One region of the Priestia sp. RMT2NF4 genome, then DNA from elsewhere that is predicted to be linked to it. Evidence: predicted binding sites of a transcription regulator. Region 1 holds the regulator's gene; the other holds the start of a gene.
What was found. Region 1 encodes LexA, which represses DNA repair genes until DNA is damaged. Its sites were predicted from a motif close to CGAACATATGTTCG; they were not measured.
Positions count from the first base shown of each region.

Region 2: a site for LexA is predicted at 2,986-2,999, ahead of ACMX9J_RS01510 (YolD-like family protein). Genes of this name have one in related genera too.

Region 1 covers NZ_JBLQZO010000002.1:421,912-438,326, forward strand. Annotated here, with positions in the region: gene ACMX9J_RS11365 (ABC transporter transmembrane domain-containing protein) at 1-4, opposite strand, end outside; gene ACMX9J_RS11370 (YneF family protein) at 95-307, opposite strand; gene sirA (sporulation inhibitor of replication protein SirA) at 398-838, opposite strand; gene tkt (transketolase) at 988-2,994, opposite strand; gene ACMX9J_RS11385 (DUF896 domain-containing protein) at 3,162-3,392, opposite strand; gene ACMX9J_RS11390 (recombinase family protein) at 3,462-4,130, opposite strand; gene yneA (cell division suppressor protein YneA) at 4,184-4,513, opposite strand; gene lexA (transcriptional repressor LexA) at 4,660-5,277, shown strand; gene ACMX9J_RS11405 (hypothetical protein) at 5,487-6,932, shown strand; gene ACMX9J_RS11410 (hypothetical protein) at 7,000-7,200, opposite strand; gene ACMX9J_RS11415 (ArnT family glycosyltransferase) at 7,483-8,988, shown strand; gene ACMX9J_RS11420 (GtrA family protein) at 9,009-9,401, shown strand; gene ACMX9J_RS11425 (glycosyltransferase family 2 protein) at 9,398-10,375, shown strand; gene ACMX9J_RS11430 (cation diffusion facilitator family transporter) at 10,415-11,392, opposite strand; gene ACMX9J_RS11435 (APC family permease) at 11,502-13,328, opposite strand; cyclic di-AMP (ydaO/yuaA leader) riboswitch at 13,491-13,632, opposite strand; gene ACMX9J_RS11440 (N-acetylmuramoyl-L-alanine amidase) at 13,824-14,882, opposite strand; gene glnA (type I glutamate--ammonia ligase) at 15,800-16,415, opposite strand, start outside.
Region 2 covers NZ_JBLQZO010000001.1:302,883-308,631, reverse strand. Annotated here, with positions in the region: gene ACMX9J_RS01530 (PTS fructose transporter subunit IIABC) at 1-281, opposite strand, end outside; gene pfkB (1-phosphofructokinase) at 294-1,208, opposite strand; gene ACMX9J_RS01520 (DeoR/GlpR family DNA-binding transcription regulator) at 1,205-1,957, opposite strand; gene ACMX9J_RS01515 (hypothetical protein) at 2,340-2,480, opposite strand; gene ACMX9J_RS01510 (YolD-like family protein) at 2,602-2,955, opposite strand; gene ACMX9J_RS01505 (YitT family protein) at 3,204-4,043, shown strand; gene ACMX9J_RS01500 (ketoacyl-ACP synthase III) at 4,194-5,189, opposite strand; gene ACMX9J_RS01495 (sulfate/molybdate ABC transporter ATP-binding protein) at 5,298-5,749, opposite strand, start outside.

The DNA of each region.
Region 1 (16,415 bases):
TCATCGTATCCCCCTAGCCCCACAACCATTTTCTTATCTCTATCATAAAACAAAAGACACCCTTCTGAATAGAGAGTGTCTGTCCAATTAACCATTATTTAATTTGGCCGTTCATTGCTTTCATCATTTGGTTAATTTTTTTCTGCGATGGTTTCATGCCCATTTGCATCATCATCATTTTTAACATTTGTTCATTAATTGGTGGATTTTTCTTCAGATAGCTCATCATATACTTACGAGCAATGAAAAATCCTAGCGCTATCCCAACAATTAATGCTAGAACACCAACTAGAATATACATTCCCATGGTATTACTTCCTCCTTCGTGTTGTCTAACTTACAGTGTACTAGACCATACGCTATTATACAATATTTCCGTTCCAATTTCCTTAAATAATTACACAAATTTTCTTGTTTTCACAGGCCTCAGCCAGCCGTATTCATCCGTTCCATAATTCACTGCTAAAAAACAAGGATCTAGCTTGCGTAATACTTCAAAAAAAGCTGTCTCAGCATCAACATTGCCATCTCCTTCAATTGTTATACAGCGATTCGTTAATTTTATAGATGCTCGACTTTTTTTATGAGGATATTCTAGCACAAACGTCTCTTGATGAGTAAAAAAATGAGGATAATGAGAAAACGCCTGAAGTAATTCTCGTTGAATAAATGAATTGGGCAGTTGGCGAGTAATGTAATGAACTTGTTTTTGTAAATGCGTTTCCTGCAAGTGACGTTTCATTTTATATTCAATCAGCAGCTGATAAATGAGCTTTTCTCTTCGAAAATAGGATGATGCAACTTCTTCCTCCATTAAATATACTTCATACGTTCTCACGATTCATCCTCCCTTTCGGCTCGTTCTTTTTTGTACCATTATACCGAATGGTGTACGCAATGCTTGTCTATCGATGAAAAAATTTCTTTGTTTTTTTGTCGAAAAAAAAGAGCAGACCATAGGAGTCTGCTCTTTCTTGTGAAAAAGAATTATGCATTAAGCAAGCTTTTCACTTTTGCTACTACATTTTCAACTGTAAAACCAAATTCTTTCATGATTGTTTCACCAGGAGCAGATGCACCGAAGTGATTAATACCAAGAACTTGTCCCTCGTCTCCAACATAGCGTTCCCAGCCAAGTGTAGAAGCCATTTCAATACCTAAACGTTTTTTCACTGATTTAGGGATAACACTTTCTTTGTACTCAGCAGATTGCTCTTCGAAACGATCCCATGCAGGCATACTTACTACAGATACATCAATGCCTTCTGCAGCTAATGCTTTTTGTGCTTCTACTGCTAGGCTTACTTCAGAGCCTGTTGCAAGTATTAATGCATCCGCTTGGTCTTTACCAGCTTTAGATACAACGTACGCGCCTTTAGACACGCCTTCGTATGCATTTTCTTTTGTACCTTCAAGCGTTGGCAAGTTTTGACGAGTCAATACAAGCGCCGTTGGGCGGTCAGTTGATTCTAATGCTAAGCGCCATGCAGCAGCTGTTTCATTTGCATCTGCAGGACGAACCACTGAAAGACCTGGCATTGCACGAAGTGATGGCAATTGTTCAATTGGCTCATGTGTTGGGCCGTCTTCTCCAACTGCGATACTGTCATGTGTGAATACATATGTTACAGGAAGCTTCATTAAAGCTGCTAAGCGAATTGCTGGGCGAAGATAATCAGAGAATACAAAGAATGTTCCTCCGAATACTTTTACACCGCCGTGTAGAGCCATACCGTTTAATGCAGCTCCCATTGCAAATTCACGTACACCGAACCAAATATTACGTCCGCTGTAATCAGCTGCAGTGAAGTCTTCTGAACCTTTAATCATTGTTTTATTTGACCCAGCTAAGTCAGCTGAACCGCCGAAGAATTGAGGTACAGCTTGTGCTACTGCGTTTAATACTTCTCCAGAAGAAGCACGGCTAGCTAAGCTTGAACCCGTTTCGTATGCTGGAAGCGTTTCTTCCCAGCCTTCCGGTAACTTTCCTTCTACTGCTAGTTCAAATTGACGACCTAGTTCAGGATATTTTTCTTTATACTGTGCAAATACATCGTTCCATTCGTTTTCTTTCTTTTGGCCATCTTCAGCAATTGTAGCTTTGAAGTGAGCATACACTTCTTCTGGCACATAGAAATCTTCTTCAAATGTCCATGCATAAGCTTCTTTTGTTAATTTTGTTTCATCGGAACCTAATGGAGAACCGTGCACGCCAGAAGTACCCGCGTGGTTTGGAGAACCAAATCCGATTGTTGTTTTTACTTCAATTAGCGTTGGGCGTGTTAAATCGCCTTTTGCTTCTTCAATTGCGTTTGCAATCGCTGTCAAGTCATTGCCGTCTTCAACGCGAATTACTTGCCATCCGTAAGCCTTGAAACGATCTTCTACGTTCTCAGAGAACGAGCGATCTAAATCTCCGTCTAAAGAAATATCATTTGAATCGTATAAAACAACTAAGCGTCCTAATTTTAAGTGTGCCGCTAATGAAGCTGCTTCAGCAGATACACCTTCCATTAAGTCTCCGTCACCACAAATACCATACGTAAAGTGGTCTACAATTTCTAAACCTTCTTTGTTGTATGTTTCAGCTAAATGACGTTCTGCCATTGCTTTACCAACAGCCATTGCAATACCTTGTCCTAGTGGACCAGTTGTTGCATCAACACCTGCTGTATGACCGAACTCTGGATGACCTGGTGTTTTGCTTCCCCATTGACGGAAGTTTTTAAGGTCTTCAATTGATAAGTCATATCCAGCTAAATGAAGCAAGCTGTATAATAGTGCTGATCCGTGTCCTGCTGATAATACAAAGCGGTCACGGTTGAACCAGTTTGGATTCTTTGGATTGATGTTCATAAATTTTGTCCACAATGTATATGCCATTGGAGCAGCTCCCATTGGCATACCTGGGTGACCTGAATTTGCTTTCTCAATCGCATCGATTGATAAAGTACGAATTGTTGCAATCGAAAGATCTTCAATACGTTGTGTCATACTCTTCATTCCTTTCAAAACTATGTACATATGTTATCATACTAATGATTTGCTTATTTGTACAATACTTGAACCAAAAAAATTTCCACTTTTACAGTTTTTGTGTGCCTTATTAAAAATATACAAAAAACTAGAGGGAACTCTCCCTCTAGTTTTACTAGAACGTCTTAGTGAAGACGCTTCTTTTTGCTCTCTTTTAACTTCTTAGGCGTAACATCTTTACCTTCCTCGTCCACAACTTTAATCGTATGAAGGTGGTTTGTCATAGATTGTCGGAAAACTTTTAAATATTCCTGACGTAGCTCTTGCTGTTCTTTCGCTTCAGATTCTGTCAGACCTTCAGCCTTTGCCTTTTTTGAAAGAGCATTAATACGAGCAAGTTTATCTTTTGATAGCATATAAAACCTATCTCCTTATAATCAATAATTAAAATTACCGAACCGTTCCGGCAACATGTAGTCATCTTACTAAATCTCTTTCGTTTTATCAAGAGATTGAGCACTTTCTTGATACTCTTGATAGCGACGATGTACCGTTGCTTTTGAAATATTATAACCAAAACCTTTTAGCGTAACTGAAATTTCAGCAAAGGTTAAGCCGTTATGACGAAGGCGGACAATTTCTTCAATCGGCGCTTCTTTTTTTTCTCTTCCTGAGTTAACTCCTTGATTTTTTAAATTTTGCTGCGGACGATAACCGTTTTCTACGGCTCTTTTCATTCCTCTTTTAATTTTAGCGTTATGTAATTTCCGCTGATGCTCTTCCACTAAGCTAATAATATCTAACACCATCGAATCAGATTCTGAAAGCTGAAGCTGACCTTGATGACTAATCGTATAGATCGTAGCATTTTCTTTATGAAAAGCATGAAGAAGCGCGATTCGGGCATTTCCTCTGCCTAATCGCGTTTCGTCTTGAATGAGCAGCACAGATATTTTTTCTTCTTTCATTGTATGAAGAACATCCAATATACCCTCTCTGTCTACGTCATATCCGCTTGCTTTTTCCATTACGACTTTTTTTACGTTTAGATGGTGAAGATCAGCAAGCTTTTTTAATTCTTCTTGCTGGCGCTGTAAAGATGTTTCTTGGGTTTTTTTATCCGTACTTACACGGCAATAAATAATGGCGTCCACTTTTATCACGACCTTTTCGGCTTCTAACAATATTCAGGAACGGCCGTTACACACTACTGTTCAATTGCCACTTGATTATGTAACTCTTTTTTTAAAACAGGAATATATAATTTATCTCCAGGAGATAAAGACTGGGCAGTGTCTGAGTTTAGATCATTGACGTCTTCAACCCATTTGACAAATTCATTGGTGGTCAAATGATGGTGATTATGATACTTGTTGGACAAGTCCCAAAGCGTATCTCCTTTTGTAATAGTAACCGTTGAATATTTGTCTAAATCTACTTTATCCGCTCCTAAAACCAGCGTCAATACATATGTAAGTGCAGCGATAACTGCAAAAAAAATAGCGTAATGTTTCATAGAATGTAAGAATTGGTGCATATTATGATCCCCCTATCAGAATATATGTTCTTATTTTATTGAGAACATTTGTTTCTGTCAATGGAATTCTTCGAACTTATGTTTGTATATTGACACATCACGTGGTATAATTCACCTAAAGAATAGCTAAAATCGAGGTGAAAAATATGAAGCTATCAAAACGTCAACAAGACATACTAGATTTTATTAAGCACGAAGTAAAATTAAAAGGTTATCCGCCTTCTGTTCGTGAGATTGGGGAAGCGGTGGGATTAGCCTCTAGCTCCACTGTACACGGGCATTTAGCTCGTTTAGAAAGTAAAGGGTTAATTCGCAGAGATCCAACAAAACCAAGAGCAATCGAAGTTCTTCAACTAGACGAAGTAAACATCCCTAAAAGCAATGTCATTAATGTTCCTGTTATCGGTAAAGTAACAGCGGGTCTTCCTATAACAGCCGTTGAAAATGTGGAAGAATATTTCCCTCTTCCAGATAAATTCGTTTCTCCAGATGATCATGTATTTATGCTTGAAATTATGGGAGAAAGTATGATTGAAGCAGGTATTCTAGATGGCGATATGGTAATCGTACGTCAGCAGCAAACTGCTAATAACGGAGATATTGTGGTCGCTATGACCGAAGACAACGAAGCAACGGTAAAACGTTTCTTTAAAGAAGAAAATTTCGTTCGTTTACAGCCTGAAAATTCAACGATGGCGCCTATTATTCTTCGCCACGTAACGATTTTAGGAAAAGTCACTGGTGTATATCGCACGATTCACTAATCACACACTGTATGTAAAACCAACTAATCATGATGTTAGTTGGTTTTTTACGTTTGTTTTCTAAAAAAATTGGCATATTATAAATGATACGTCGAATCATTACAGGCAGGTAGAGCGGTTTTTATAAAGCCTGTTTTACCTTTTACTTTCTGTCTGCATTTTTTCGACTCTCAAAAAAAATACAACCGACTATAAGAAGGATGTAGTTTATGACCAATACACCAAGGAAAACAGAAGCATTTCAAACTATTATGCCTACCAAAGCAATGAACATGTTTCTTTTTCCTTTTTCCTTTGATCGAAAAAATAAAGAGCAGCTTGTTCATGCACTAGAAGCAAATATGTTTGAGTTTTTTTCCATTCAAAACAAACATGTAGAAAAAGAATACTACGGAGAACAGTATTACGTATCTCATGATAGCTTGGATCAATATTTTCTTCCTTACATTGAATGTATTCTATTTCCTGATTCGTGCGAAAAAGAAGGCTTGCTTCGATTTTCAAAAAAAATAGACCATACCGTTACGCTACAAACTTCCTCCACCACCGTGTCTAGCAACGTGCTGTCTGTGGATGTTTTTTTATGTCCTTTTGAAATTGGCGTCATGACCATTCGCACTGAGATGAGTCATAATCATTACACCTATGATGACATTTTAGAATTCATGAATCATTTTCGTGTATTAGAACCGAAGCTTGCTGAAGAGCATGGATCCACCATTACCTATGAACATCATCGCTATAGCAAAGTACAGGATTATATTTTTTCACAGCTCGCGCCATTTTTGAACGAACACATCAAAAAAGAAGCGACGCGTGAACAGCACGTCGGGAGTCTTCCTTATTTTATCGATGAACGGATGTTTGTATTAAGTTATGTAACGGTAAATCAAGAGCAAGAGATTAACTCCACAACTTTATTTCGTACTGGGCAGCTAAATAGCTATACGCCTGACGGGAAACCGTTTATCTCTGCACACAACCATGAGTATATTAAAACGTATAATACCAAACACGTGTATTCCAGATGGGCTCCTGAAACCTATTACGTTATAACAGACCATGTGTTTTCGTGTATTTCTAAATCGACAGACTCTAAAACGGATCAGCTTTTGATGAATCATCTATTTGGCCAGCATTACTATAATTTATTTTTGCATTTTTTCTATAAAATCGTGTTGCTAAAACTATCCTATGAGTATTCTCAGCTCACGTTTCATAAAAATTCAGAGGGCATCGAGCGACTAATTCGCTCTATTACTGTATTTTCAGGTAAATATTTATTTTTAGAAATTAGCTCTCGCACGGAAGGTCAAGAGTTTTCTGAGCTCTTTAAAAAAATCTTCCACATCAATTCTCTTTATCAAGAAGTCAAAGAAACCCTTGGTACTTTGTATCAAAATCAAGAGAAAATCGCGGCCAAGCGTCACAATTACTTATTATTAATTTTAACGATTTATACCGTTCTTTCCGGTATTTACGGAATGAATTTAGTTATTAGCAAGCTAAAGGGAAACATCAATTGGGATAGTATGAAGCAGTTTTCTATCTTTGAATATATCGCTTTAATAGTAGCTTTATCAGGAATTCTGATCAGCATTAGTCTCGGAGTGAGTTCCCTATGGAATTTATTAAAAGATCGATTTAAAACATAAAAGCTGTTCGCATCAGAAAATACATTATAAAAAAGAAGAGATTGAGACATAACTAAATTAAGCAAGTCTAAAGGGAAACAAATGAAATAAATAAGCTAGCAGGGATTGCTTGTGACACCTCTGTTGATTTCCGTGCAAGACTTCGCTTTCCGCGGGCGACCGGTGAGCCTCCTCGTCGCTTGCGCTCCTGCAGGGTCTCACCCCTTCCGCTTTTCCCGCAGGAGTCTTCGTCTTGCCCTCCAATCAACTGCTGGAAAGAACTAAACAAATGAAACCTACGTGCACCATAAAAAACGAACCCCTAATCAAACATGATGATTAATGGTTCGTTTTTCGCTTCGACTAAAATCCTTTTTTCCCAACCTCTTTTATCTATTACTAAATCACTGCCTACTCCACTGAACCTTTTATTACACGTTGTGCCGCTGTTGTAATTTCAGAACAATCTAACATTATACTCTATAAGAAAAATATATACAAAATAATAAAATATGGTATCATAGGGTAGGAATTTTGTACCTTATCTTTGAAATAATTTGCAGGAGGTAATATGCTTAACTCATTTTTATCCAAAAGCCTGATTCTTTTATGTGTCATGATTCTTACATGGTCTCTATGGGGCAGTTATAGTGCGATGACAAATTCATTGGACTTAAAAGGCTTGGCTTTAAGTAATTCATTTATTATTGAAGGAATATGTATCACTTTCCTTGTCATTTTTCTAATAGCTATTGCAAGTAGATACATGAACAAAACTGTTTTTTTTATTTCACTGATTGTTTTGACCTTAGGTGTTCGATTAGCATGGATGCTTTCTGTTCAAACACCTGTAAAATCTGACTTTCTTGTCATGTTAGATGCCGCACGTAATATCGCAAAAGGAAATTATGAATTTAACCAAAGCGTTTATTTCACTACATGGGTATATCAGCTAGGCTTTTCATTCTATGAATCTATTGTTATTCGCTGTTTTGGAGATAGCATTTTCACATTAAAATTGTTAAATATTTTTTATTCTACTGGAACCGTTATTTTTATTTATCTAATTGGCGCTAAAGTATTTAACGAACTTGCTGGGAGAATGGCAGCTTTCCTATATGCGTTCTACATTCCGAACATTCTCTACAGCTCAGTGTTAACCAATCAGCATTTAGCTACTTTTTTATTTTATGCAGCTTTTTACCTTATTATAAAAAGATTTGCTCATAACAAGTTTAGCTGGCTTTATATTGGTCTTCTATTGTCGTTAGGAAATTTAATGCGCCCTCTGGGACCCATTATTATCGTTGCTGTTTTCATTTATTTCATCTTGCAAATTCTTCAACCTTACATTAAAGCGAAGGATGCTGCTGAGTTAAAAACTCGTCGAAAGAAAATAGGAAAAAACCTCGTAGGCGTACTGGCTACTTTTTTTATTGCAAATGCGCTGATCAACTACTCTTTTGTAGCGAGCGGTATTTCTAAATATCCTTTAAGTAACAGAGATCCTTTATGGAAATTCGTTATTGGCTTTAATTATGAAACAAGCGGTTCTTATTCTTCAGAGGATGCTAGTCGTTTTATGGGTATGCCAATTGGAGAAAAACGAGCTGAAGCAGAAAAAGAAGTAATTAAAGAGCGTGTAGCAGATAAAGAGCAGCTTTTAGATCTCTTTCACATTAAATTCCTGAATATGTGGGGAGGAACGGATGCATCTACATTTTGGAGTATTTCATTAACTCCTCAAGAAGATGTACCTTTTAATAAAGAGAAATTAATTAGTGCTGCTCAAATTTATGAAAGAATCATTTACGTTTCAACTACTATTCTTTCCATTATTGGACTTATATGTTTATTCCTGAAAAAGCAGGATAAATATCCGTATACACTGTTTTTATTACTAATCATAGGATACGTTCTTATTCACTTGCTTATTGAAATTCAAACTCGCTATCGATTCTTTATTTTTCCAAGCTTTATGCTGCTCGAAGGGTTTGGTATTTCAGTGATTCTATCTTATTTACTAGTACGGTTTACTAAAAATAAGCCACAGGCAAAATGTGAAGAGATAAATTAAATGGAAGGGATTATGCAACCGTGATAAAATTCCTGAAATTCGGATTCGTAGGTATAATGAATACCCTGCTCACTATTATCAGTTACTTAGCACTCATTCATTTTGATATGAATTATATATTGGCTAACGTACTATCCTATTTCATTGGCGTCATAAACAGCTACTATTGGAACAAATCGTGGGTGTTTCAAGCAACTGTACATAAATGGATGTTAGCTCAATTTTTCATCGTAAACCTTATTACTTTAGCAATTAATACATCTTGCTTATTCCTTCTTGTACACTATACACCTGCTAATCCGATAATTGGACAACTGTTGTCTACTTGTATAGGAATGTTTTTTAATTTTTTTCTTAATAAAATATGGACGTTTAAGCACACAAACAATCACTCGATAGGAGGTAAAGCATGAAAGAACTAATTTCAATCGTGGTACCTATGTATTTTGAAGAAGAAGTAGCTAATGAATGCTATAATCGCTTGCTTTCCGTCATGCATGAAAATCACATTAACTATGAATTCATTTTCGTCAATGACGGCAGTACAGACCGAACAATTGAAATCTTAAAGGACGTAGCAGCTATGGATTCTAACGTAAAAATTATTGATTTTGCCCGTAATTTCGGGCACCAAACTGCCGTCACAGCAGGTATTGACTATGCTCAAGGTGATGCTATCGTAATTATTGATGCTGACTTACAGGATCCGCCTGAAATGATTCCTGAATTAATTGCTAAATGGCAGCAAGGCTATGAAATTGTATACGCAAAGCGCAAGAAGCGAAGCGGAGAGACCTTTTTTAAATTGACAACGGCTAAGTATTTTTATCGCTTTTTAAATTATATGTCCGATATTGAAATCCCAAAAGACACGGGAGATTTTCGTATTATCGACCGAAAAGTTGCGGACGTATTCAAAAAAATGACTGAACGCAATCGTTTCGTAAGAGGAATGATGTCTTGGATCGGCTTCAGGCAAACATATGTAGAATATGAGCGCGATGAGCGTTTTGCTGGTGAAACAAAATATCCTTTAAAAAAGATGATCAAGTTTGCTTCAGATGGAATTATTGGGTTTTCAACGAAACCTTTACGTTTAGTAATGGTTATTGGCTTGTTATCAGTTTTTGTATCACTTCTCGTTTTAAGTTATTCGATTGTTGTTTGGCTGATAGGTGAAAATATTCAGCCTGGCTGGACTTCGATTATGGTAGCTATCACTTTCTTTAGCGGTATTCAGCTACTTGGTTTAGGTCTAGTGGGACAATACATCGCAAGAATTTACGATGAAAGTAAAAATAGACCTATTTACGTTGTACGTGAAACTATTAACTTTTCTGCGGCTTCAACAGATTCTCAAAACGTGCGTGAAAAAGTATATAGCTAAAAAAACAAGGAAGAAAACAACTGTTTTCTTCCTTGTTTTTTATTCTTTTTGAAGCTGTAAATCGCTTGTCACCCAGTCAGGAATTCCATCATCTTCATCAAATTCAATAATGACATCCGTTATTCCTTTTTCCTGTAAAATACGATTTTCGAGACGATCTTTAATATCATCCGCTTCTGCTACTGTTAAAGAAGGATCAATTTCTACTTTTAATTCAACGTGAAGCTCTTCTCCTTCTTTCATCACCATTAACGTTTGAATATCACGCACTTGTACATCTTGCATAACAATAGCGCCAATTTTCATTTCCATTTCTTTATCTGCTTCACCAAGCGCTCCAGCAGCGTTATCTAAAAATACTCGTCCTACTACAAAAAACATCATAAGACCAATTAGCATAGAAGCAATTCCTTCAGCTTGATGAAAAGGCGTAAACCGCGAAATAAAAACGGCGATTAAAGCCAATACGCCTCCTCCAGTGGCTACCAGATCTTCCATAAAAACAAGCTTAGTTGCTGGCTTTGCTTTCTTTAGATGAACAAAGCTTTGCGTAAAAACATTGACCTCTGCAGTATTCATTCCGACATCGTGCAAAATTTCTTTCATTGCCTTAAAGAGGACAAACATCTCAAGTAATACCGAGATGCCAAGTACTGCAATATTTAAAATAAAGCCTGAAGACTTCGTCGGATGAAGAATATGATGATACCCTTCTTTAATCGTTTCAAATGCCATAATTCCTACTACAAGAACCGCCCCTAATAAAACGAGATTAACCAATCGTCCAAATCCGTTTGGAAATCGTTTGGTCGGAGCTTTTTTGCTTAATGCTGAACCTATAAAAACAAAGAACTGATTTGCTGCGTCTCCTAAGCTGTGCATCGTTTCAGCAAACATCGCTACATTTCCCGTTAAAGCAAAAGCAAGCCCTTTAATAATGGATATAATGGTATTAACTATAGCGGCCATCATGGCCGATTTATTTCCTTTTCGCAATAACTTAATTAATTCACTCATGCAATCCCTCCGTTTGTGCCTTTGATGAGATTCAATTATGGTTAGTGTATGTGAATTTAAAAATTAAAAACCTCCAACATATAAGTTGGAGGTTTTTAGTCATGTTTCATTATTTTTTAAAACGATAAGGTACCGTTGTAACGATTACGTTTTTACGGTAAAGCAAATGTGCTTTTAACAGCAGACTGGACTGATTATGAAGGATGTTTTGCCAGCTTTTTTTCGTGATGAACTGCGGAATAACAACCGTAATAGCCATATTATTTTCCCGGGCTTTTTCTTCAGCCATATCGATGAATCGAAACAGCGGACGCACAAGACTGCGGTATTGAGAGTGAAACGTAACAATACGAATATCAGGCTGCCACTTTTCCCACTTCTCTTCCATTCTCTTTTCGCTTTCTCGGTCAAAAGCAACGTGCACCGCAATAACTGTATCACCAATCGTTCTTGCATAGTTCAATGAATTTTCCACTACCTTTGTCATTCCTGCTACAGGAACAATGACCACACTTCCTTCAAGCTTTCCAATCTTTTCTCCTTGCTTAATACGAAGCTGCTCTCCTACCGCTTCATAATGCGTATGAATGCGATGAAAAATATAAACGATAACCGGTAAGAAAACGAGCACGGACCATACTTGTGAAAACTTCGTTGTAAACAAAATGATTAGCACCGTTAAGGTAATGAGGGCACCAATTAAGTTAATGGTTAGCTTTCCTTGCCAGCCGGCCGGCTTTTCTCTAAGCCATTTGACAATCATGCCTGTTTGAGAAAGCGTAAATGGAATGAACACTCCAACTGCATAAAGAGGAATTAATTGTTCCGTCGCTCCTTTAAAGGCGACAAGTAAGACAATAGAAGCAATTCCAAGGGTCACAATTCCATTTGAATAGCCTAGTCGATCGCCGCGAATTTGAAACATTCTTGGCATGTATTTATCAGACGATAAGTTTACGGCAAGCAAAGGGAAAGCTGAAAAACCCGTATTCGCTGCTAGCACTAAAATCAGAGCTGTGGTGCCTTGAATAAAATAATAAAACCCATTTCGTCCAAATACACTCGATGCAATTTGTGATACAACCGTTTCATCTGCTTTTGGAGAAATGCCAAGCCAATAAGCTAAAAACGTGATGCCAGAAAATAAAACGGCTAAAATACCGCCCATCAGCATTAATGTATGAACAGCATTTTTTGCACCTGGATCTTTAAAGTTAGGCACTGCATTCGAAATAGCTTCTACACCAGTCAATGCCGAACAGCCTGATGAAAAAGCTTTTAATAATAAAAACAAACTAATACCTGGCACCACGGTACCGAGAGATGTATGAAGCTCAGGTGAAACTTGACCTGTCACTATTTTGAAGAAGCCCACCGCTATTAACAAAATAAGAGCAATCACAAATAAATAAACCGGATAAGCTAAGACAGAAGCGGATTCTGTTACACCTCGTAAATTTAAAACCGTAATAAAAATCACCAGCAAACACGCAATTACTACGTTATAGTGATGCAGCGTTGGAAAAGCCGAAGTTAAAGCATCGGTTCCTGCTGAAACACTCACGGCAACTGTTAAAATATAATCTACTAACAGTGATCCCCCAGCGATAAGTCCAGGATTTTCTCCTAAATTGGTTTTCGAAACAATATAAGCTCCTCCGCCTTGCGGATACGCATAAATAATTTGACGATATGAAAGAATTAAAGCCGTCAGCAGCACCAATACCCCAATGGCAATTGGAATCGAATACCAATAGGCAAGCACGCCCACTGTTGCAAGGACAATCAAAATCTGTTCTGTTCCATAAGCCACTGAAGATAAGGCATCTGATGATAAAATAGCCAGCGCTTTAAGCTTACTAAGCTTTTGATCGCCTAACTCTTTTGTTTTGAGCGGCTTTCCAATCAATAATCTCTTGAGAACTGAATAGTTCACGTAATTTCCCTCCGATGATTGCTTAGCTAGTATTCACTGTTCGTTGCTAAGCTCCGTTACAAGTTCATGAATAAGTGATATTATCCCTAAAAAATACCTTTTTATGTTAAAAAAGCGCACAAAAAAAACACTAAGGGTTCTCAGCGTTTTTACACAGCTTAAACCTCCTCTCCAAAACGCTTATGGGGTTAGCTGTCGGATTCGGGCTATGAGAGTAGCCCTACCTTTTAAAAAAGGATTCACCCCAAGTGACAATGCACAAATTTGGGTCCCCCACTTCTGACGAATTAAGCGATAACAGGTCAATATAATTTTCGGTTAAAGAGTATGATTGATAACAAGTTTCTTTCATAACTATCCTTTGTTCTTAGATAATATACTCCCGTACAAATGGTTTGTAAAGCATTATTTTACGTAAACGATAAAATAGTGCTTAAGGCGCTTTTAAGGGGAAAACAAAAGGCCTTCTGCCTGCTTACAGAAGACCTGCTTTCTTTAACTTTTTGCTTTTAAAACGGCTGCTAGCTTGTTTTTCGTTTGAGGACCATAAATGCCATCTACATCATAAGGAAGATACACAAGCTGAAAACGTCTGACTGCATCTTTCGTTTGTACTCCATATATTCCGTCTACTGACCCTACTTTAAAATTAACCGCGTTTAATGCTCTTTGAAGCTGTTTCACTGCTTCTCCAGAATCGCCTTGTTTTAAAATTCCATTTGGAAGTGGATATTGTTCAGAAGGTGGAGTTGGTGACGGTGTTGGAGATGGGTTTGGTGAAGTTCCTGAAGGAATAACAATTGTTTTTCCAACCTTTAGGGTTAAAGGATCAGAAAGCCCTGTATTTGCTTCTTGAAGCGCTTGTACTGTTATTCCGTACTTCTGTGCAATACTGTACAGCGTATCTCCTTGCTTAATTGTATACGTTTTTTCACCTGGTTCAGAAGGTGATGGATTTGGTGTCGGTGTCGGTGTTGGAGATGGCGATGGATTTGGAACTGCACGACGAGGTAAATTTAAATATACGGCAATTCCTTTTGCATACGATTCACCCATGCTTTTTAAAAAAGCTTCATTTTGAAGAAGTGCTGCATCGGCGCTCCTATCAATAAAAGCTATTTCAGTTAGTACTGCAGGCATATTTGTTAAGCGAAGCACCGCATAATTAGCTGATTTTCGACCGCGATTCGGATGATTATACGACAGCAGCGTTGGCTGTACTTGGCCGTGGACAATTGATTGAAACGTTTTACTGGCATTGCTAGCGCTTCTATAAACATAATCTTCATATCCTGTTCCTCCACCGGCATTTACGTGAATAGACATAAATGCATCTGCTCCCCACGAGTTAGCTTGAGAAGCGCGCTGAGATAACGATAAAAAAGTATCTGTGGTACGGGTGGTTTTAATCGTAAAGTCACTGTAAGTGCTATTTAAATAGCTTATTAAATATTGTTGAATTTTTAAAACTAAGTTTTTTTCATACAGTCCGTTCGCTCCAACTGCTCCTGCATCTGCCCCACCATGTCCTGCATCAAGATAGATTTTTTTCATATTACTTGTCCCTCCTTATTGTTAACATATGCATGAGGGAAAAAAGTGCTACGTATACTAGCCTACTTAGTGAAAAATTACTAAAAAAGGAGATTGAGACATAACGAAATCACTTCAACCTAAAAACGAACAAATGGGATAAATGCGCTAGTATGGATGGCTTGTTACATCGCTGTTGAATTCCGTGCAAGGCTTCGCTTTCCGCGGGGGGGCTGGTGAGCCTCCTCGTCGCGTGCGCTCCTGCGGGGTCTCACCTATTCCGCTTTTCCCGCAGGAGTCCCTCCAATCAACTGCTAGAAGCAACTAAATAGATGAAATCTACGTTTACCCTACCAATAAAAAAATCCGCACAATTCATCGTGCGGTTCCCTCCCCCTAACATACTTTTGGTCCAAATTCTATTCTGGTTGATTAAAGTATAGATCAGGAGGGTCTATTATTTATAACATTAGGACCTATTTAAAAAGCAGAACGCCTACAACAATGAGAATAATCCAAATTGGAATGCTTATCAATATCCCTATCACTAAACCTTTAAAGAAATTTCCTTCTTTCATTTTTATTACATTCCTCTCCAACAGTATTTTCTAACGATACTATGATTGGCTGAAAACTCTCTGAAGTTATACTGAAATACAGTGCAGAGTGAACACATAAACAATCTCACTATCTGTTATACACTACTTTTACTTATAGATTCAATGAGACAAAAAGCTCATCCTTTTTGATTCATGTAAACAAATTCTTTCTTGTATGTAACAAAACAATAAAAAAGCTCCCTGTAAATTATACGACAGGCAGCTTTTTTATAAACAAGCTATATTATTCAATTTACGTATGCAGAATGTTATTTATTCATTGTGAAAAACAAAAAAAGTCGGAGAGAACGTACAAACGATCTCTCCGACTTTTAAAAATTAATATTGGCTCATGTATTGGTCACGTTCCCAAGGATGAACTTGTGTACGGAACATATCCCACTCGATTTCTTTCGCTTCAACGAAGTGTTCTGCTAAGTGTTCACCTAATGCAGAAACCATAACTTCGTTTGATTGGAAGCTATCTAAAGCTTGAGCTAATGTTGCAGGTAAATCTACGATACCTTCTTCAACACGCTCTTCTTTTGTCATTACATAGATATTACGATCGATAGGTTTTGGAGCTTCAAGGTTATTCTTGATTCCATCTAAACCAGCTTTTAATAGAACAGCCATTGCTAAATATGGGTTAGCAGCTGGGTCTACGCTACGTACCTCAACACGAGTTCCTACGCCGCGAGAAGCTGGGATACGGATTAATGGGCTACGGTTGCGAGCAGACCATGCAACATAACAAGGAGCCTCATATCCAGGTACTAGACGCTTATAAGAGTTTACAGTAGGATTTGTTACTGCTGTAAAGCTGTGTGCGTGCTTGATGATACCTGCGATAAATTGACGAGCAGTATCACTTAGCTCTAGATTACCGTTCTCATCATAAAATGCGTTTTGACCATCTTTGAATAATGAAACGTTACAGTGCATACCTGAACCG
Region 2 (5,749 bases), on a different contig from region 1:
CCGTCTAATGATTCATAATCAATACCTTCTGTTGAGCGTCCAAATGCAATGGCCGGTGTTTTTACCGAGCTTGTTTTTGCATGCGGAATGGCAATGCCTTCCCCAATTCCCGTTGTACTTTGAGATTCACGATTTAAAATTGCTTCTTTATAGCCAGCTCGGTCGCTTAAGCGACCAGCTTCGTCTAATTTTCCAACTAACTCATCAATAACATCAGCTTTTGACGTGCTTTTTAAATCAAGAATGATTGTATCTTTTTTTAATAGTTCTGTAATTCTCATTCTCGGTTCCCCCTACTCTACCTTTGTGATTGACACTTGTTCACGAAGCGTCTTTACATCTTCTGCTGTACATAATTCAAGTGAGAATGCTGTGGCACTTCCTGAAGCAACTCCTGTTTGAAAGGCTTCTAATAAATCCCCTTGCTTTACATAAGAAGCAATAAATCCAGCTACAAGTGAATCGCCAGCTCCAACAGAATTTTTCACTGTTCCTTTAGGGACTGTGGCACTGTAGACACCGCTTTCGTTAATAAGAAGTGCTCCATCGCCTGCCATGGATACAACGACGTTTTGCGCTCCTTGTTCCACAAGCTTTTTACCGTATACTAGCGCATCTTCTGCACTGTTTACTTCTACATCAAACAATTCTGCAAGTTCATGATGATTTGGTTTGATAAAAAACGGCTTGTGAGACACGACGTCTAGCAAGGTTTTTCCACTTGCATCTACTACTACTTTTACTCCGTTCGCTGCTGCTAGTTCCGTTAACGTTTCATACACAGAACTTGGAAGCGTTTTCGGTATACTTCCTGCTAATACGAAGATATCGCCTTCAGTCATTTGCTTTACTTGAGTCAATAAAGACTGAAGCGCTTCGTCTGTAATAGCAGGCCCTTGACCGTTAATTTCTGTTTCTTTTTCCGTTTTTAACTTTACGTTAATGCGGGTATCTCCATCAACTCTTGTAAAAGCTGTTTCAATATTCTCCGCTTTTAAGTAGTCTTCGATATAGGTTCCTGTAAAGCCGGCTACAAAACCGAGAGCTTTATTATCAACATCTAATCGCTTTAAAACGCGAGAGACGTTAATGCCTTTCCCTCCTGGAAACTTGGCTTCATTCGTTGTGCGGTTAAGTCCGCCTTCTTCGAATGCTGAAACATGTACTACGTAATCAACGGATGGGTTCAACGTACATGTATAAATCATGATTTCACAACCTTTATGTCTGTTTTGTTTGCATACTGTATAAGTACATCACTAGGTACGTCATTTGTTATAATTTTTGCTTCATGTAAATCGGCTATTTTCGCAAAACTTGTTTCAAAAAACTTAGTAGAATCTGATAAAATATAAGATTCTCTAGAAAGCTTCATTGCCGTTTGCTTGATCAATGCTTCTTCTGGATCAGGAGTTGTATATCCATATTGATGATGAATCCCATTCGCTCCCATAAAGCACTTATCAAAACGATACTGCTCAAGACTTAAAAGAGCTCCATTGCCAATTAAAGCGCCCGTTTTATGTTTAACAGATCCTCCAATTAAATAGAGGGTGATACCTTGTTCTAACATCGGGTTTAAATGCATTAAACCATTTGTCACGACAACTACATCTTTTTGCTTCAAAAAAGGAATCATTTCATACGTTGTAGTTCCTGCATCTAAAAAAATACAGTCACCTTCATTTATAATGGAAGCCGCATACTCTGCAATGTTTCGTTTATCTTGAATATTTTTAGCAGATTTTTCGATAACGCTCAGTTCGATTCGTTTACTGCGAATAAGCGAAGCGCCACCGTGAACACGTTTGAGCATTTGCTCTTCTTCTAGTTGACTTAAGTCTCTTCTAATTGTGGATTCCGAAGCGCCTGTAACTTCGATAAACTCTTGCACTTTTACAAGTTCTTTCTCTTTTAAAAGTTTTAAGATTAGTTGATGTCTCTCCGGCGTTAACATGTTCTAGCTCCTTTTTCAAAAAAGCGTTTTCATTTATTTCATGTACTTACTTTATCACGGTTTACATTCAAAATCAATCATAAAAAATCAAAAACATTCATTTTTTTAATTACAAAATAAAGTTTTTTGAACGAACAATTAGATTTGCATTTGTTTTGATAATAGTTTATACAAAAGGAAATAAGCTGGTAATTCAAGAATTTGTCTACTTTTCTCATTATATGTAAAGGTTTTCTTGCAACTAATTAGCTATGACTGTTTTTGACTATTTCTTGACCGATTTAATTTCTCTTGACTGAATTATGTTTAGCTTGTCCTGTTTTAATGAGAGCCTATACATCAAAAAAGTTGTCCACCTTTTTGGACAACTCAAAGTGACCCATCATTTAAATAAAAACAGAAGCATATATAATATAGAAGCAAGGGCAGAAGAAATAGCCAAACTTGAGATAAAACGAACGAGTCTTTTCTTAATGAACTGCGTTAATTCAATTTCTCTTACTTGAGTTTTTTCATTTTGCATACAATATCCCTTCTTTAATCAAAATTTCCTAGTAGCTAAAAGTGACTACTCGCAGAATATGCTTTTATGTATTGTATGCAAGCGTTAAAAAAAAGATACAAATTCAACAAAAAAGCTACTCTTAGCTAGAGTAGCTTTCATCTTTCCATACATCTGCTTCAATTACTGCATCCGCTCGAATCGAATATGTATAACAAGGCCCTGTCACCATCAGCGTATTCGACTGCAGAGAAACTTTATCGATTGTCACTCGTTCATATCTTTGAATATGTCCTGCTTCATAGACGTGAAGGGTTACTGGATGATGCTCCGAGTAACTGTTCATAATGACATTTTCAATATGCTCAATCTTTTCTTTTTTCAACCCTAAAGACTGCTTATGCGCCTCGGGACTGTACATTTTCTTCATTTTCTCTAAATGCTCAGGCATTACTAACTTCGCATACTGTTTTAATTCATCTTGATACACGTTCATTCTCCCCCTTGACTCTTGCTTCTATTTTACCGAACGAACATTCTCATTGCAAAACTTTTTAATCAAAATAAAAGCAAACAATTCATTTTTTCATACTCCATAAAAACTGTCAAAAGATTTTATGTTGATAGCAGAAATTGATTTTTTAAAAAATAATAATATCCCATCTTTAATTCAGCCTCTAGAGTTGGTATAATACATTGTCATGACTGTGTTTTCGGAGTTTTTGATGATTGGAGGTAACGTTCATGATCAATAAAATAAAAGAAATTATCCTCATTATTCTAGGAAGCCTCATTTTCGCACTGGCCATTAATTATTTTGCTATTCCAAATGAATTAGCAGAAGGCGGCGTAACCGGTGTAACAATGATTACCTATTATGTACTAGGCTGGTCTCCTGGTATCACAAACTTTATATTAAACGGTTTGCTGGTACTGATCGGATACAAATTGCTTCACAAACGTGTGATTGCTTACACAATTATATGTATTATTTTCACATCTCTATTCCTACATATAACTGAAGGACTGGGAAATCCTCTTGACGATACGCTACTGGGGGCTATTTTTGCTGGTATTTTAGCCGGTGTAGGACTCGGGCTTGTGTTTAGAGGTGGCGGAACTTCCGGAGGCTCGGCAGTTATCGCCCGCTTAGCTAATCAATATCTAGACTGGAATATTAGCAAAACGATGCTAGCAATTGATTTATTAGTTGTAGCAAGCGCCTATTTTGTCATCGGTGGAGAAAAGACGATGTACACGGTTATTTCTCTTTATATCGGAACAAAGGTGCTTGATTATATTATTGAAGGACTTAACCCCCGCAAAGCAATCACTATTATTTCACACCGTTCAGCTGAAGTAGCCGAACAAGTTAACAAAAAGATGCAGCGAGGCGTCACTGTCTTTTCTGCTCATGGAAGCTATACAAAAGAAGCAAAAGACGTATTGTACGTAGTTGTGAACAAACAAGAACTATTAGAGTTAAAGCGCATTATTCATAAAGTCGATGAACAGGCTTTTGTGGTTGTCCACGATGTGCGAGACGTCTTTGGAGTAGGTTTTACTATTCCAAAAGCCAGCTAAAAACCCGCTGTAAAAAAGCGGGTTTTTTCTATTATATATGTTTGCGCTGAAAATACAGTAAACCTGCTGTAATAAAAAGAAAAAACTTTCTTGTAACGATAATAAAAAAGCGCTTCAATGAAAGCCTAAAAAACTAAAAGGCGATGCCTTTTAGCTTTTTTCTTTACACGTCCATTTAATTAACAAACCGCAATGCGTTAATCCTCCTCCAAACCCATAGAGAATAAGAAGGTCATTATCCCGTACTTTTCCTGTCATTATTCCTTCGTTCAAGGCAAGTGGAATAGAAGCTGAAGATGTATTTCCGCAGTATTGTACACTCGTTAACGTTTTATCCATTGAAACACCTGTTTTAGCACAAATAGCTTCAATCATCCGAAGGTTTGCACTGTGCGGAATAAACCAATTTACATCAGAAAGAGAAATGGAAGTACCCTTTAACAATGCTCCTACTCCTTTTGGAATCGTTCGGACAGCAAAGCGGTATACTTCACGCCCATTTTGAACTAAATTTCCGCTCGCGTTAATTTCTTTTCCTGAAAGAGTATCAGATAAATTAGAACGATATAAATTCACCCCTCCGCTTCCGTCCGTTCCGTAGTGACATCCTAAGAAACTTGGATTATGCTCATCGTATTCTACAAGCATAGCTCCCGCTCCGTCACCGAACAGCACGCAGGTGGCCCGGTCCGTATAATCTGTAATTTTCGACATGACTTCAGCACCAATAACTAAAATCTTTTTATGCAATCCGGACGTCACTAAGCCGTTCGCCACGTGAAGTCCATATGTAAAACCGGCGCATGCGGCACTTAAATCAAATGCAGCAGCTTGATCAATATGAAAGTAATCTTGAACCTGACATGCTACGCTAGGAAAAAAGTGATCCGGTGTTGTTGTCGAAACAATAATTGCATCTACATCTTCTATTTCTACAGCATATCGGTTGAGCAAATTTTCAACTGCTCGAATGGCAAGCGTAGACGTGTATTCGCCTTCACCAGCAATTCGCCGTTCTTTCATTCCCGTGCGCTGTACAATCCATTCGTCACTTGTATCAACCATTTCTTTTAAATGGTCGTTCGTTAATTTTTGCTTTGGTGTATATATCCCCATTCCTGTGATTCTAGCTTTTGATTGCATCATTTCTCCACCTCAAATCAGTTTATACTTAATTATAACACCTACTTTTAATATCTGGTACTAATTTATTAATAGATAAAAAGCGCAAAGGTATACCCTTCACGCTTTTTATCAAATAGAATAATCTTCTGGAATAAATACTTTTAGCTGCTTAGGCTTTACATACACCTGCTCTCCTACTTGAAGGCTGAGTGTTTTATAATGCTCTTTGCTTAATTCAGCTTCTAAAAATTCTTCTGCATCTTCTCTTTTTAATTCAATTTGCACGATAGGTCCTATCACATGAATATGGCTAACGGTTGCAGAAACGGCATCTGCGCTTGTTTTTACTTTTTCAAGGTGAATATCATGAGGTCGCACATATCCAACAGCTGCTTCTTCATTTCTTCCGCTAAATTCTGGAACATCCATTTCAAAGCTTCCTTGTTTTAGCCTGCCTTTATGAATGCGACCCTTAAATAAATTGACGTTTCCTAAAAAATCGTACACAAATGGACTGTTAGGATGATCATATACTTCCTCAGGACTTCCAATCTGCTCAATTTTCCCGTTGTTCATTACAA